Regions from separate parts of the Pantoea sp. CFCC18179 genome, predicted to be linked through region 2. Evidence: predicted binding sites of a transcription regulator. Region 2 holds the regulator's gene; the other holds the start of a gene.
The links. The regulator PurR, encoded in region 2, represses purine synthesis genes. The targets are predictions, from matches to a motif close to CANGCAAACGTTTGCNTG.

Region 1: a site for PurR is predicted at 2,805-2,822, ahead of pyrC (dihydroorotase). Genes of this name have one in related genera too.

The regions. Positions count from the first base shown of each region.
Region 1 is NZ_JBNBPM010000008.1:15,883-23,947, forward strand. Features, by position in the region: gene mdtH (multidrug efflux MFS transporter MdtH) at 139-1,341, shown strand; gene grxB (glutaredoxin 2) at 1,431-2,078, shown strand; gene ACPUC7_RS15695 (lipoprotein) at 2,191-2,754, shown strand; gene pyrC (dihydroorotase) at 2,888-3,934, shown strand; gene dinI (DNA damage-inducible protein I) at 4,003-4,248, shown strand; gene ACPUC7_RS15710 (hypothetical protein) at 4,391-4,660, shown strand; gene bssS (biofilm formation regulator BssS) at 4,939-5,193, shown strand; gene solA (N-methyl-L-tryptophan oxidase) at 5,300-6,415, shown strand; gene ACPUC7_RS15725 (cytochrome b) at 6,698-7,273, shown strand; gene ACPUC7_RS15730 (YceI family protein) at 7,275-7,850, shown strand; gene trhO (oxygen-dependent tRNA uridine(34) hydroxylase TrhO) at 7,882-8,065, opposite strand, start outside.
Region 2 is NZ_JBNBPM010000006.1:93,671-101,735, forward strand. Features, by position in the region: gene ACPUC7_RS13375 (riboflavin synthase subunit alpha) at 1-100, shown strand, start outside; gene cfa (cyclopropane fatty acyl phospholipid synthase) at 149-1,297, opposite strand; gene punC (purine nucleoside transporter PunC) at 1,598-2,800, opposite strand; gene punR (DNA-binding transcriptional activator PunR) at 2,912-3,823, shown strand; gene purR (HTH-type transcriptional repressor PurR) at 3,820-4,845, opposite strand; gene cydH (cytochrome bd-I oxidase subunit CydH) at 5,120-5,209, shown strand; gene ACPUC7_RS13405 (C40 family peptidase) at 5,266-6,057, opposite strand; gene ACPUC7_RS13410 (Grx4 family monothiol glutaredoxin) at 6,423-6,758, shown strand; gene rnt (ribonuclease T) at 6,794-7,465, opposite strand; gene gloA (lactoylglutathione lyase) at 7,574-7,981, opposite strand.

The sequences.
Region 1 (8,065 bases), on a different contig from region 2:
TTGATCCTGATTTAGGATTAATTTTTCTGCAAATTCGATTAAAAAATATCATCCTACGAAAGCTGTTTTTCGTCGCAGCGCAGGCGGAAAATGGACCGATTGGTCTCTTTCACGTCTAGAACTTGCTCAGGAATTAGCATGTCTCGGGTTGCGCGGGCACGACGCCTTGGTAAAACATTTCTCTTAGTGGATAACATGCTGGTGGTGTTGGGATTTTTCGTGGTATTTCCCCTCATCTCCATTCATTTTGTCGAACAGCTGGGTTGGGCCGCGTTAATGGTCGGTATTGCGCTTGGCTTACGTCAATTTATCCAGCAAGGATTGGGGATATTTGGCGGGGCGATCGCCGACCGATTTGGTGCGCGTCCACTGATTGTTACCGGCATGCTGATGCGTGCGGCAGGTTTTGCCTGCATGGCGTTAGCGCATGAACCCTGGGTGCTATGGCTCGCCTGCCTGCTTTCCGGCCTCGGCGGCACGCTGTTTGATCCCCCACGCAGTGCGTTAGTGGTAAAACTGGTGCGGTCGCGCGAGCGTGGACGTTTCTTCTCTTTGCTGATGATGCAGGACAGCGCCGGTGCGGTGCTGGGTGCGCTGATTGGTAGCTGGCTGCTGGCGTGGGATTTCCGCCTGGTGTGCTGGGTGGGCGCGGCGGTGTTTGTCGCAGCAGCGATCTTCAATGCCATTTGGCTACCGGCGTGGCGCATTTCAACTGAACGCATTGCGATGCGCGCGGGCATGCAACGCGTCTGGCAAGACAAGCGTTTTCGCCTGTATGTCCTGACGCTCACCGGTTATTACATCCTTGCCGTGCAGGTAATGTTGATGCTGCCAGTGATGGTCAATCAGGTAGCGGGCGCGCCAGCCGCGGTGAAATGGATGTATGCGATCGAAGCGCTGCTGTCACTGAGCCTGCTTTATCCTATCGCGCGCTGGAGCGAAAAACGTTTCCGTCTGGAAACTCGTTTAATGGCGGGTTTGTTCCTGATGACTTTCAGCCTGTTGCCGGTCGGCATGACCGATTCGCTGCCGTCATTGTTTATGCTGATCGCGATTTTCTATCTCGGCTCGATCATTGCTGAACCGGCGCGTGAAACCTTAAGCGCATCGTTAGCCAGTGCACGCGCACGTGGCAGCTACATGGGCTTTAGTCGCCTCGGTCTGGCAATTGGCGGCTTAATCGGCTATTCCGGCGGTGGCTGGATGTTCGATATGGGCCAGCAATGGGCAGTACCTGAATTGCCATGGATGTTGCTCAGTAGCGTGGGCATGATCACCTTATTAGCGCTGTGGTGGCAGTTCCAACCGCGCGCGGTCACGCCAGCGATTTTCAGCAGCTAGTTTGCCCCACCTGCAGATCTCTTCCATACTTCCCGCACGTCCGAAAAAAGGGTGACCTCCGTTACCCTTAGAACCACAGGAGAAACGGGATGAAACTCTACATCTACGATCACTGCCCTTTCTGCGTCAAAGCACGCATGATTTTCGGCTTAAAAAACCTGCCTCTCGAACTGATCGTTATGTTGAATGACGACGAGCAAACACCAAAAAAACTGATCGGCCAGAAAATGGCACCGATTCTGCAAAAGGCCGATGGCAGCGCGATACCAGAAAGTATGGATATTGTGCGGCTGGTGGATAAATACGATCGCGAACCGCTGCTGAATGGCAAAAGTAATCCCGCCATCAGCGAATGGCTGCGTCGGGTGAATGGCTACATTAATAAGCTGCTGATTCCACGTATCGCTGACGCCTCTTTCGCTGAGTTCGCCACGCCGGAAGCGCGTCACTATTTCAGCGAAAAAAAGCAGGCCAGCATTGGCGACTTCAGTGAACTGCGTAAGCACGCGCCAGGCTTGATTAAGAACATCAGCGATGATTTGCGTCAATTGGATAAACTGATCGTTAAACCTAACGCGGTGAACGGTGAATTGTCGGAAGATGATATTCATCTGTTCCCCTTGCTGCGTTCGCTAACGTTGGTCAGCGGCATTGAATGGCCAAGCCGCGTCGCGGATTATCGCGATAACATGGCGAAGCAAACTCAGGTTAATCTGCTCTCCTCCATCGCCGCATAAACCTTGCATCCAGAGAAGCGTTCCGGCGCTTCTCATCTCTCTCCTGGTGACACAGGCCGCTGAATCAGGCAGGCTATCGCTGTTTTGCCGTATCGATCAGGATGAGGACAATATGAATAAGGCGTTTTATGGGCTGGTTGCCCTGATTTTTGCCGTGCTAGTCAGCGGCTGTAACCAATTGACGCAATACACCATCAGCGAACAAGAAGTGAATCAAGCGCTGCAAAAGCGCAATAATTTTGAGAAAGACATCGGCGTTTCCGGGCTGGTTAATGCGCACATTGTGCTGAGCGATTTGAGCAGCCAGATTGGGCGCGAAGAACCGGGCAAAATTACCCTATCGGGCAAAGCCAATATTAATGTCAGTTCGTTATTTGGCCCGCAGCAGGCCGAGATGCAGCTGAAGATGAAAGCGCAGCCGGTTTACAATGCACAAGAAGGTGCCATTTATCTGCACGACATGGAAATTGTTGATGCGCAGGTGCAGCCAGAGAAAATGGCTTCGATCATGAAAACGCTCACGCCTTACCTCAATGAGTCGCTGAAACGCTACTTCAATGAGAAACCGGCTTACGTGTTAAGCGCCGATCGCAGCAAAGGCGAAGCGATGGCGAAAAAATTAGCCAAAGGCATTGAAGTCAAACCGGGAGAATTAGTGATTCCGTTCACCGATTAATCGACGCAACCGCACCTCAGGGTGCGGTTTTTGTTTGTATCGATAAAATCCGTGCAAACGGTTGCCCACATCCTTATGATTACTCCCCGGCCTAAACGTGCCCCTCGTTTTCTTCTCAGCCGGAGTCTTTTGAATGACAGCCCAACCTCAGCAAATTACCATTCGCCGCCCCGACGACTGGCACATCCATCTGCGCGATGGTGCGATGCTCAACGCGGTTCTGCCTTATACCAGCGCGGTGAATGCGCGTGCGATTGTTATGCCAAATCTGGTGCCACCGGTGATTAGCGTGGCGGCTGCCGTTGCCTATCGCGAGCGCATCATGGCGGCACTCCCTGCTGAGCATGCGTTTACGCCGCTGATGACTTGCTACCTCACGGATTCTCTCGATCCGGATGAGATTGAACGTGGCTTCCGCGACGGCACTTTCACCGCGGCTAAACTCTATCCGGCGCACGCCACCACCAACTCGAGCCACGGCGTGACCAACATCGCCTCGATTGCTAAGGTGCTGGAGCGCATGCAGCAAATCGGTATGCCGATGCTGGTGCACGGCGAAGTTACCGATTCACACATTGATATTTTTGACCGTGAAGCACGTTTCATCGAAACCGTGCTGGAGCCGCTGCGCCAACAGTTCCCAGCCCTGAAAGTGGTGATGGAACACATTACCACCAAAGAAGCGGCAGAATATCTGGCGGCAGGTAACGATCTGCTGGGCGCTACCATCACGCCTCAACATCTGATGTTTAACCGCAACCACATGCTGGTCGGTGGCGTGCGTCCGCATCTGTACTGCTTGCCAATTCTGAAGCGCAACATTCATCAGGAAGCGCTGCGCAAGCTGGTCGCCAGCGGCAATCGCCGTGTGTTCCTCGGCACCGACACCGCGCCACATCTGCGTCACCTGAAAGAAGCCAGCTGCGGTTGCGCCGGTGTGTTCAACGCACCAACCTCGCTGCCTGCTTACGCCACCGTATTTGAAGAGTTGCAGGCGCTGGAGCATTTCGAAGCCTTCTGTTCGGAAAACGGTGCCAACTTCTACGGTTTGCCGCTCAATGAAGGCACGCTGACGCTGGTGCGTGAGTCATGGAAAGTCGAAGAGAGCATTGCGTTAGCCGATGACACGCTGGTGCCGTTCCTTGCTGGCGAAACACTGAACTGGCGTATTAAAGAATAATTCTGCCCTGCTTGCCTTCGGGATAATTATACTGTACAAATGAACAGTATATTATTCCGGAGGCTTCTATGCGTGTTGAAATTACCGTAGCAAAAACTCAGCCCCTTCCTGCGGGCGCATTAGATGCACTAAGCATCGAACTGACGCGTCGTATTTCCAAAGATTTCCCCGATGACGATCACCACGTTAAAGTCCGTTACGCAGGCGGCAATCAGCTGAGCGTATTTGGCGGTGGTAAAGAGGCGCGCGAACGCATCACGGATATTTTACAAGAGACGTGGGAAAGCGCCGACGACTGGTTTAATAACGATTAACTGCCACTGTGCTGTTTTTGCCGGGTGTCGCTATCCGGCTTTTTTGTTTTATTTCGCTCTCGCCAGAAAAACTTCCTGCATCTAGACTGATATTAAACGATCCCCTATTCTTGCCTCGTCATGCTTACAGGAGGTGTTTTACGTGACTACTGAAAAACCAGAAGAGGCGATGACCTTTGGGGAATTGCTGGCATTTATTGCGGAGCAACAGCGCAGATTAACCGTGCTGGAAAATGCCTTTGCCACGCTAACGTTCGGTCTCGACGATCGTACCAATCAGTTACTGGTGCACAACCTGACGCTGGAAGCACAAAACCAGAATCATGACGCACAGTTACAGCAGCATTTTACTCGGCTGGCGGAAGAAATTCAGAAGCGTCATGGCCAGCTGCCGATTGAGTCAGGCGAGTAAGAACAATCCGTTTTTAGTCGTAAAGTTTCCCCGTGTTATCGCCGATAACATTAATGTTGTGACCCGCTATATTCTCAATAAAATGCCCAACGCAGCGGGCATTTTATTATTCTTTAAAACCTGGCTTTTAGAACGGTTTATTTTTGCTCAGTCAAAGATCGTCATACCTTTTAACTATTGTACCCGCTGATTCATGTTATAATTGTTTCGCTAGTGCACGATACAGCCGCATTGAACCTCAAGAAGCACTTCGTTTAACGAGTAATACGGAGGTTATAATGGACAGAAATAAAGACGTCATTCAGACTCATCCGTTGGTAGGATGGGACATCAGCACCGTAGACAGTTATGACGCCATGATGATTCGCCTGCACTCGCTATCATCGCAGGGTCAGAAAGAAGAAGAAGCTGACGTGGGCCCGACTTACTGGCTAACCACCGACGTAGCCAGACAGTTCATCTCCATACTTGAAGCTGGCATTGCAAAAATAGAGTCCACAGAGCAATACCTACGCGACAATCAAAAGCACTAATCTCACCAATCGCGTGAACGGGCACCCTTAAGGGTGCCTTTTTCATGGGCGCAATGTTTTGATATGCTATTGAAAAATTTCGCCGTTTGTCTGGAGTGATGTGGTTATGATTTATGATCTGATTGTGGTGGGAAGTGGTTCGGTGGGCGCTGCCGCCGGGTTTTACGCTACGCAAGCGGGTTTATCTGTCCTGATGATTGATAGTGCGCACCCGCCGCATAACCAGGGAACTCACCACGGCGAAACCCGACTGATCCGTCATGCTTATGGCGAAGGCGAACGTTACGTGCCATTGGTGCTGCGCGCGCAAACCTTGTGGGACGAACTGGAACGTCAAAGCGGCGAACGCATTATGCATCGCAGTGGCATCCTCAATTTAGCCCCGCTCACCTCGACCTTTATTCAAAATGTTATCGACAGCGCCAAAGCCTGGCAGTTGGATGTGAAAATCCTGCAAGCGGATGAAGTCCGTACGCGCTGGCCACAATTTACTGTGCCAGATGGCTATATCGGCGTATTCGAACCCAATTCGGGTTTTCTGAAATGCGAGCAAGCGGTGCGCAGTTGGGTACAGCTGGCGGAACAGGCAGGATGCGCGCAATTGTTTAATTGTCCGGTCACTGAAATTGGCCGCGATGGCGATCTGCAACAGGTCACCACCAGCGATGGCGTGTTCCGAGCGCGCAAACTGCTGGTCAGCGCCGGAACCTGGGTAAGCCAATTGGTCGATGATTTGCCGGTTGCGCCAGTGCGTAAAGTGTTTGCCTGGTATCAGGCCGATGGTCGCTACAGCGAAAACAATAAGTTTCCTGGCTTTACCGTTGAGATGAGCGATGGCAGCCATTTTTACGGCTTCCCGGCGGATAACAATGCACTCAAAGTCGGACGTCACGATGGCGGCCAACTGATGCAAAAACCAGAAGATCGCAAACCGTTCGGCAGCAACGCGCAGGATGGCAGCGAATCCTTTAACTTCCTGCGCAAATTCCTGCCGGGTGTTGGCGTCTGTTTGCACGGTGAAGCTTGCAGCTATGACAACACGCCAGACGAAGATTTCATTATTGATACCCTGCCAGGCGAACCTAATCGACTCATCATTACCGGTTTAAGTGGCCACGGTTTCAAATTTGCTAGCGTGCTCGGCGAACTCGCCAGTGAATTTGCGCAAAATAAACCGTTCTCATTCGACATTAAGCCCTTCTCATTGGCTCGCTTTAATTAATTACCTCGCGCCGACACAGTTATTGCGTCGGCGCTCTTGACGCAAATTGACGATTAATTACTTTATCTGACTTCGAATATCCTGCCTCTGCCGCATTTTGTGTAGTAATCAGCGCTGCAACCCATTTCCACTAAACTCACTTCAATTATTCTGACCAACTTGGCATTAATTAGTCATTCAATCCGAAGGTTATTTTCAACATTATAGAAAAGTAAGGCTGATTGCTTTTTTATTTCAAAATGTAGATGCTCATTGCCACATATTTCATTGGTTTGGATTTTCATTATGTGGCGCAATTCCACACAGCATTTCGGCGTGGTTTCAATCCTATTGCATTGGGTCATGGCGCTGATTATTTACGGCATGTTTGCGCTGGGTTTGTGGATGGTTGGATTGGGTTATTACGACGGTTGGTATCACGATGCGCCGGAAATTCATAAAGGCATTGGCATCCTGCTATTTGCCGCTTTGCTGTTGCGCCTTGGCTGGCGCTTTACTTCACCGCCGCCTAAACCGCTGCACAGCTATTCCCCGCCCGTTCGCTTCGCCGCCAGCGCCGCGCATGGCTTGCTGTATACGTTATTGCTGGTGCTGCTATTGAGTGGCTATTTGATATCCACCGCCGATGGCAAACCGATCTCGGTTTTTGGCTGGTTTGATGTGCCGGCGCTGTTTAGCGGTGCGGCGCAGCAGGCCGACCTGGCGGGCGATATTCATCTTTGGCTGGCATGGAGTTTGGTGTTGCTTTCAGCACTACACGCGCTGGCCGCGCTTAAACATCATTTCATCGATCGTGATGTGACACTGAAAAGGATGTTGGGTTACCGCATCCCGTTAACCTCTGAAAAGGATAAATAATATGCTTAAGAAAACATTATTGGCCGTCGTCGCCGCAGGATTATTTAGCACCAGCCTGACCGCTAGCGCCGCTGATTATAAATTCGATAAAGAAGGACAACACGCCTTTGTACAATTCCGTATTCAGCATCTGGGTTACAGCTGGTTGTACGGCACCTTCAAAGATTTTGACGGCAGTTTCACTTTTGACGAAGCGAATCCCGCAGCTGATAAAGTCAACGTCACCATCAATACCAATAGCCTCGATACCAATCATGCCGAGCGTGATAAACATCTGCGCAGCGCTGATTTCCTTAATACCGGCAAATATCCGCAAGCCACCTTCACTTCAACGGGTGTGACGAAAGAAGGCCAGGATTACAAAATCGACGGTGAGTTAACCCTAAATGGCGTAACCAAACCACTGACATTAGCGGCGAAGTTAATCGGTGAAGGCAAAGATCCGTGGGGCGGCTATCGCGCAGGATTTGAAGCCAGCGGTGAGATCGTGTTGAAAGAGTTTAACATCAACAAAGATCTGGGCCCGGCAGCGCAGAAAGCAGAATTGATTATTTCAGTGGAAGGCGTACGTCAGTAAATAAAACGGCCTGAATATCAGGCCGCTTTTATTATTTTTTATCCGGCGCAGGAATCGCCATGGTCATATTCAGCAAACCGCGTGATTTGTTGAAGACTTTATTGCCATTCTCACGGCCCGCACGGCGTGCGCGCTGCTCTTCTGCTGACAGCAACGATTCTTCCATGCAAATTGGGCTGCAGCAGTTTTTATATTTTTCTGCACAGCTCGGGCAC
Region 2 (8,065 bases):
TGAGATTGATCCCCACACGCAAGCCATTGTGGAAACCGTTGAGCGCGTGCTGGCACAGCGTGAAGCGGCGGCATTAGCGCAGATCGGCGATGCTGAATAAGACGATAAAAAAGGCGCCAAATAGGCGCCTGATTTACATTGAATGCGATTAGCGTGCTACGCGTAGACCACCCTCTTTACCGCGACTAAATACCACCTGCCACAGCTGAATATCACGCGCCCGGAATGCACCCGCGCACGCATTCAGATAGTAATCAAACATGCGTTTGAAGCGTTCGCCATATTTCTCGGCCAGCTCCGGCCAGGCGACCTGAAAACGCGCATGCCAAGCCATTAAAGTGGTATCGTAATCCGCGCCAAAGTTATGCCAATCTTCCATAACAAAATGGTGTTCGCTGGCATCGGCAATTTGTCGCACGGATGGCAGACAACCGTTGGGGAATATATATTTATCGATCCACGGATCGACATTCATATCTGTCGTGAGCGCGCCGATGGTGTGCAGTAAAAATATGCCGTCTGGTTTGAGATTGCGATCAGCAACATCAAAATAAGTGGCATAGTTTTTCGGCCCGACGTGTTCAAACATGCCGACGGAAACGATGCGATCATATTGCTGATTAAGATCGCGATAATCTTGCAGCAATATCGTGACGTCCAATCCTTCACAGCGTTGTTGCGCTAATTTTTGCTGTTCGGCTGAAATGGTTACGCCATGCACTTGCACGCCATAATGACGCGCGGCATATTCCGCCAGACCGCCCCAACCGCAACCGATATCCAACAGCGTCATGCCCGGTTCTAATTGCAGTTTACGGCAAATCATATCCAGCTTGGCCTGTTGCGCACCTTCCAGCGTGTCGGCATCTTTCCAATAGCCGCAGGAATATTGCATATAGGGATCAAGCATCAGCGAGAATAGATCATTTCCCAGATCGTAATGCTCTTTGCCAACAATCCATGCGCGCTTTTTCGACTGCAAATTAGTCAAGCGTGCGGCGGCAATGCGCAACGTATCTTTGAAATGACGGGGTAATTGTTTATCCAGATGGTGTTTTAAAACGCGATGGAAGAACATGTCGAGCTGTTCGCACTCCCACCAACCATCCATGTAACTTTCACCTAAACCCAGTGATCCTTCTTCCAGAACGCGTTTAAAAAAGTCTGGATGCTTTACCTGAATATCCCATGGACGAGTGCCATTAACTGCAATATCAGCGCGCTCTAGCAGTTCGTTGACGATCCGAAACCAGTGGTTTTCTTCAAGGCTCACTTCTTCTATAACAGATGAACTCATAGCTTCTCCATCACCTTCCGATCTGAACCTGAGAAAAAGAATAGCCAATTTCCCAAGACCTGTGAGAGAACTCACGGAAAATCCGTGCGCCAGAAATCCGACGATTTACAGAGGTATGTATTTGAGCAGCAAAGTGGGTCATCGCACTGGTTATCGTGCAGACGCCATCCCGCGACAGGGTCGCAAAGGTGTTACATTTATATTATTGATTTGTAGCAGAATTACTGACCCACCGAGTATATGCTCACGTGGGTCAATATTCAACGGGTTATCGTTAGGTTGCTAACGATAATCGTTGCCTTACTGATTATCTTCGCAGGGACGGGAAGTGAGGGCATTATCACTTTGTGCGCTTAAGCCGCGTTGGCAAACAAAGCCAGCCCATGCCAATACCACGGTGGCGACCATCACTAAAGTGGTGTTGTAGAGCGCGCGTTCCAGTCCGGTTGAAACCAACAAACTGGCGGCGAAACACAAGCCTAACTGGAACAGATTCTGCAAACCGGCGGCTTTGCCGGTAGCGTGTGGGAAAGGCGCAAGCGCGCTGGCAACCACGATGGGGTAGATTGCACCATTCGCCAGCGCCATGCCGCAGAACGGCATTAGCAGTACAAACAGCGAAGTTGACGGCATTAACGCCACCACAAACAGACTTAGAATGCTCAAGCTGTACAGCAGCAGCAACCAAGGCAATAATTGCGCGCCCTGATAACGATTAAGCAGCGCGCGGCAGCCAAATCCACCAATCAGAAACGCAATGGTCTGCGGAATATAACTCAGACCAATATCTGCCGGCGTTAAGCCTGCGGCGGCGAGGATAAACGGCGAACCGGTTAACCAGGCAAAAAAGCTGGCTGAACATGCGGAATAGATTAACACGTTGCCGCTATAAACGCGGGTGTTCAGCAAGCTTAACCAACTTGGCTGTTTGCCTCTGTCAGCACTGGCTCGCTTTACGGCGGGTAAGCGCAGCGTGCCAATCAGCAACACGATAGCAATTAACGTCAGGGTGATAAAAATGCTGCGCCAGTGGAAATGGCCAATCAGCCACGCACCTAGCAATGGCGCTAACGCGGGTGAAAGCGCCACCAGCGGCATAATGGTGGCAAAAACTTTATTCGCCTGCGCTTTTGGATAGCGATCAACCACCAGCGCTTGCCAACTCACCGCCGCAGCACACACACCAATTGCTTGCACAAACCGCAACGCAAGCATCATGTAGACATCGGTCACCCACAGCATGCCCAGGCAGCCAAGGGCAAAAATGGCTAAGCCAGCCAGCAAAATAGGTTTGCGTCCATAACGATCCGACAGTGGTCCCCAAAAAACTTGAGCACAAGCAAAGCCGCCAAGAAACAAGCTTAGGCTCGCGCTAATGGTGCCGGGCGCGCTGGCAAAATCACGCTGCATATCGCCAAAAGCCGGCAAATACATATCGGTGGCAAGAAATCCGAGCATGCTGAGCACGGCGAGGTAAGGCATAAAAGCTCTGGACGACAACATGATGCTTCTCTAATTAGGCAGGTTGAACGGCGGGGAGTGTAAAAGGGTGCAACCTATTTTGTGAAACGCTAATATTTGCGAGGTGCTGTTAAATTTTTTGAAGGCAAGAATATGTGGTCTGAATATGCGTTGGAAGTGGTGGATGCGGTGGCGCGCACTGGAAGCTTTAGTGCGGCGGCGCAAGAATTGCATCGCGTGCCTTCTGCCGTCAGCTACACCGTACGCCAGTTGGAGAGTTGGCTGGCGGTACCGCTGTTTGAAAGACATCATCGTGAAGTGGTGATGACGCCCGCCGGTGAACATTTTGTCCGTGAAGGTCGTTCTGTTATCAAAAAAATGCTCGCAACGCGCAGGCAATGTCAGCAACTGGCAAACGGCTGGCGTGGTGAACTCAGCATTGCCGTGGATTGCATCGTGAAACCCCAACGTACGCGCCAACTGGTGAAAGATTTCTATCGCCATTTCCCCGATATGGAGTTGATCATCAGCTACGAAGTGTTCAACGGCGTGTGGGATGCATTGGCGGATGGGCGGGTGGAGGTGGCGATTGGCGCAACCCAGGCGATTCCAGTCGGTGGGCGCTTCGCTTTCCAGGATATGGGCGCACTTAACTGGCGCTGCGTCGTCAGTCCTGAGCATCCGTTGGTCAATGCAGCTGAATTAAATGATGAAACGCTGCGCGCCTGGCCTTCGCTGGTGCTGGAAGATACCTCGCGCGCATTGCCGCGCCGCATGACGTGGACACTGGACAACCAGCGACGTTTGGTTGTGCCGGAATGGGAAACCGGCTTGGATTGTTTGCAGGCGGGATTGTGCGTTGGCATGGTGCCGGGACATTTAGCGCGTCCGTTGCTGAATCGCCACGCGCTAGTGGAACTGACATTGCCGCAGACGTTTCCCGATAGCCCCTGCTGCGTCAGTTGGTCAGAACAGCGTGCGTCGCCAGCGCTGGATTGGTTATTGGCTTATCTTGGCGATGCCGAAACGCTGAACCACGAATGGCTCAGCGAAACCTCGATTTAACGGCGATAGTCGCGGAACGGGCCGTACGCCACCGAACGGCGCTCAATCAGCGTCGGTTGAACCTCAATGGTTTGCGGATCTTCACGCTTGCTGGTGATGCGATCCAACAGCATTTCCAGCGCTTTTTCACCTAATTCGGCTTTTGGCTGATGCACCGTGGTCAGCGCTGGCGTGAAGTAACGCGCGTTGCGCACGTTATCGTAGCCAATCACTGAAATATCTTGTGGCACGCGTAATCCCATCTCATCAGCAGCACAAATCGCGCCCATCGCCATGATGTCGCCGCCGCAGAATACCGCAGTTGGACGCTGTTTCTGATTAAGGATTTGCTGCATCGCCTGATAGCCCGATTCCGGCTCAAAGTCGCCCTGAACGATCCATTCCGGACGCACCGTAATGCCCGCTTCGCTCATCGCTTGCAGGAAACCGGCATGACGACCGCCGCCGGTATTACGTTCCATCTGACCGGGAATCGCGCCAATGTCACGATGTCCGCGCTCGATCAGATAGCGACCAGCAAGGTAGCCGCCCTGGAAAGCGTTGTCCTGCACGGTATCGGTAAAATCACCACGCGAAGCGCCCCAATCCATCACCACCATCGGGATGTTGCGGTTCTCTTCCAGCATTTGCAGCAAATCGTCTGGATATTCGGAACACATCACCAGCAAGCCATCGACGCGCTTCTGCGCCATCATCGACAGATAAGCTCGCTGCTTCTGCAAATCGTTGTGCGCATTGCCGAGAATCAGCGTATATCCGCGCTCAAAGCAGTGATGCTCTACCGCTTCAATAATTTCGGCGAAGTAGGGCGCTTCACTGGACGTCGCCAGCAAACCCAATGTTTTGGTGTGATTAACCTTTAGGCTACGCGCCACAGCACTCGGCGAGTAGTGTAATTCTTTGATCGCTTCCCATACGGCGTTACGCGTCTCTTCCGCAACGAAACGCGTTTTGTTGATGACATGCGAAACCGTGGTGGTTGAGACACCGGCGCGTTTCGCGACATCTTTAATTGTTGCCATGAAAAAGGTACTCCTGGGCTTATCGCAACTTACTGATAAGTATATTGTTAAACGTTTGCGTCTGCTAATGCTTTTACGGCCCAAAACAGCGGGCTAAATGGGGTTTTTCAGCAGGCAAAATCACGTCATTGCGCACATATTCCAGCACGTGCTTAATCGGTTGCGCAACGAAAGGCGGCGATTCTAGCAAGCCCGGGCCGATAACACGAGATTTTTGCCGGTTGCTATGCCAAAATCGTCATAACCCTAAAGAATGTGTGACTAAGGAGCTGTGATGAGTACTGATTTGAAATTAGCGCTAATGACCACTGTTGGCGCGCTGTTAATGATTATCGCATTCAGTTTTACCGCTATTATGCATTAATAAAAAAGCCGGAGCTGATAACAGCATCCGGCTTTTTTATCTGTGTTGCGCAACCGCTAGCGAATGGTTTTAGGTGTCATCATGCGGCGCGCACCCACGTAGTGTTTCTGCCAGTAATCTTCGCCCAATGCGCTAATCTGAATATCTTTGCCGGTACGCGGTGACTGAATAAATTTGCCATTACCCAGGTAAACGCCAACATGATCGGCAGTTCCGCGGTTATTGATGCGGAAGAACACCAGATCGCCTTTCTCCAGCATTTCACGCTTAATCGGTGCCGCATCGCGCAAGTGATACATTTCATTGGCGGTGCGCGGGAATTTGAATTTCACCAGATCTTTATAAGCGTACCACACCAGGCCGCTGCAATCGAAACCGGTATGTGGCGACGTGCCCCCCCATTGATAAGGCTTGCCGAGCTGACCCATTAATTTGGTCATCGCCGTTTCACGCGCTTTTTGATAGCGCTGGCGGTGCGCTTTGCTCATTTTGATGCCGGTCAGCGCTAGCGCTTCGTCATCGACTTCAATCTCGGAGGATTTTTTCGCCAGGCGTTGGTGCCCGTATTTTTTACCGGTGAGTTTAAGCTGGGATTTTTTGCTGGTGGTATGGTGCAGCGCAGTTTCGGTCTTGGTCTGTTTTTTGAGTTTGAATTTTTGGACTGACGTCAGGCGCGATTTTTTGGTGGTGGTTTTCACCGGGCGTCGCTTGCGGCGCTCGTCTTCACGTGCGCTCTTTTTCTCCGCTTTTGGCGAACTGGCATTAACGGGCGCATGCGGAGAAGCCGCGGCCACATTAAAAAACAGTTGGGCAAAAGCCAGTATGAAAAGCGTAATTAGTAGACGCATAATCCGGTTACAGGTTAAGCAGGCTGATTGGAAACAGACTGCGGCAAAGTGAGAGAAATCTGATCAAACGACCAGCGCCGAGGCAATTCTAATCCACTTTTTTTCCAAAAGGTAAGGCCTTTTTCTATTAATATGTTACCAGATTGATTCTGTAGCAAAAATGAGCTATTTCAGCTGCTTAACCCAGCGAAACTATTGCTAATTATTAATTTATTAATGCTTATTAATGATACGAAAATGTTATTTGTCAGATGTTGATTTAACAAACATGGCGATTAGCATGATGCAAATGCAAAATCCCGTTTTCAGTACGCGGGCTAAATCGCTACAATAAACAAACACGAAGTGAAGGATTAAGGAAGGCAATAATGAGTACTGTTGAAAAAATTCAGCGCCAGATCGCAGAAAACCCGATTCTGTTATACATGAAAGGCTCGCCAAAACTGCCAAGCTGCGGCTTCTCAGCGCAAGCGGTGCAGGCGCTTTCAGCCTGTGGCGAGCGCTTCGCCTACGTAGACATTTTGCAGAACCCGGACATCCGCGCTGAAATGCCAAAATACGCCAACTGGCCGACTTTCCCGCAACTGTGGGTAGATGGTGAACTGGTCGGCGGCTGCGACATCATCGTTGAGATGTTCCAGCGCGGCGAACTTCAGCCGTTACTGAAAGAAACCGCTGAGAAGTATAAAGAAGCGGAATAATGCAGAAGGCCGACAAATGTCGGCCTTTTCTTTATCTACTCTTCGACGGATGCATCGTCTGTTGACTCTTCACCGATTGCCAATGGCCAGCCGCCAAGGCGTTTCCAGCGATTCACCAACTCACAAAACAGCGTGGCCGTTTGCTCGGTGTCATATAACGCTGAATGCGCCTGCGTGCTATCAAACTCCATTCCCGCCGCTTTACAGGCTTTAGCTAACACCGTTTGCCCCAGCACCAAACCGCTTAATGCCGCAGTATCGAAGGTGGCAAAGGGATGAAACGGATTGCGCTTCAGGCTGGCACGCTCGGCGGCGGCCATCACGAAGTTAAGATCGAAAGTCGCGTTGTGCGCCACGATGATGGCGCGATTGCAGCCGCTATCTTTGGTGCCTTTGCGCACCATTTTGAAAATCGCATGCAGCGCTTCGTATTCACTCACCGCGCCGCGCAACGGATTGGTCGGATCGATACCGGTAAACGCCAGTGCCGCGGGATTAAGAATGGCCCCTTCAAACGGTTCTACGTGGAAATGCAGCGTTTCATCACGGTGTAACCAACCTTCTTCATCCATTTTCAGTGTGGTGGCAGCAATTTCCAGCAACGCATCGGTTTGCGCGTTAAAGCCGGCTGTTTCGACATCAATCACGACAGGATAAAAACCGCGGAAGCGTTGGTTGAGAGCGTTTAAAGCGTTCGATTCAGACATCAGGATCTCATGGCAATAAATAGGGCAGCGCGCATTATGGCAAAAATTGCAGGAGGGTGCAGCAGGAGAGGGGAATCAGCCTGCAAATTAGCAGGCTGACAAGCGGCATTAGTTGCCGAGGCCGTGACCGGCGTGTTTGTTTTCGATCAGCTCGATTTTGTAGCCATCGGGATCTTCAACAAACGCAATAATCGTCGAGCCGCCTTTGACCGGGCCCGCTTCACGAGTGACGTTGCCACCCGCGCTGCGAATGCGATCGCAGGTTTCCGCGACGTTATCCACGCCTAATGCGATATGGCCGTAAGCGTTGCCGAGATCGTATTTATCCACGCCCCAGTTGTAGGTCAACTCAATCACCGCACCTTCGCTCTCTTCGGTGTAACCAACAAAAGCCAGGGTATATTTGTATTCGGTGTTTTCGCTCTGACGCAGCACGCGCATGCCCAGCACGCGGGTGTAAAAATCGATGGAACGTTGCAAATCGCCAACGCGTAACATGGTGTGAAGTAAACGCATAACATCCTCTTTTTTCAAACGTCATCAGGAAGTGACAAACAGCTAAGTATAGCGAGTTAATTCTCTGATGAAACAACGCTGCCG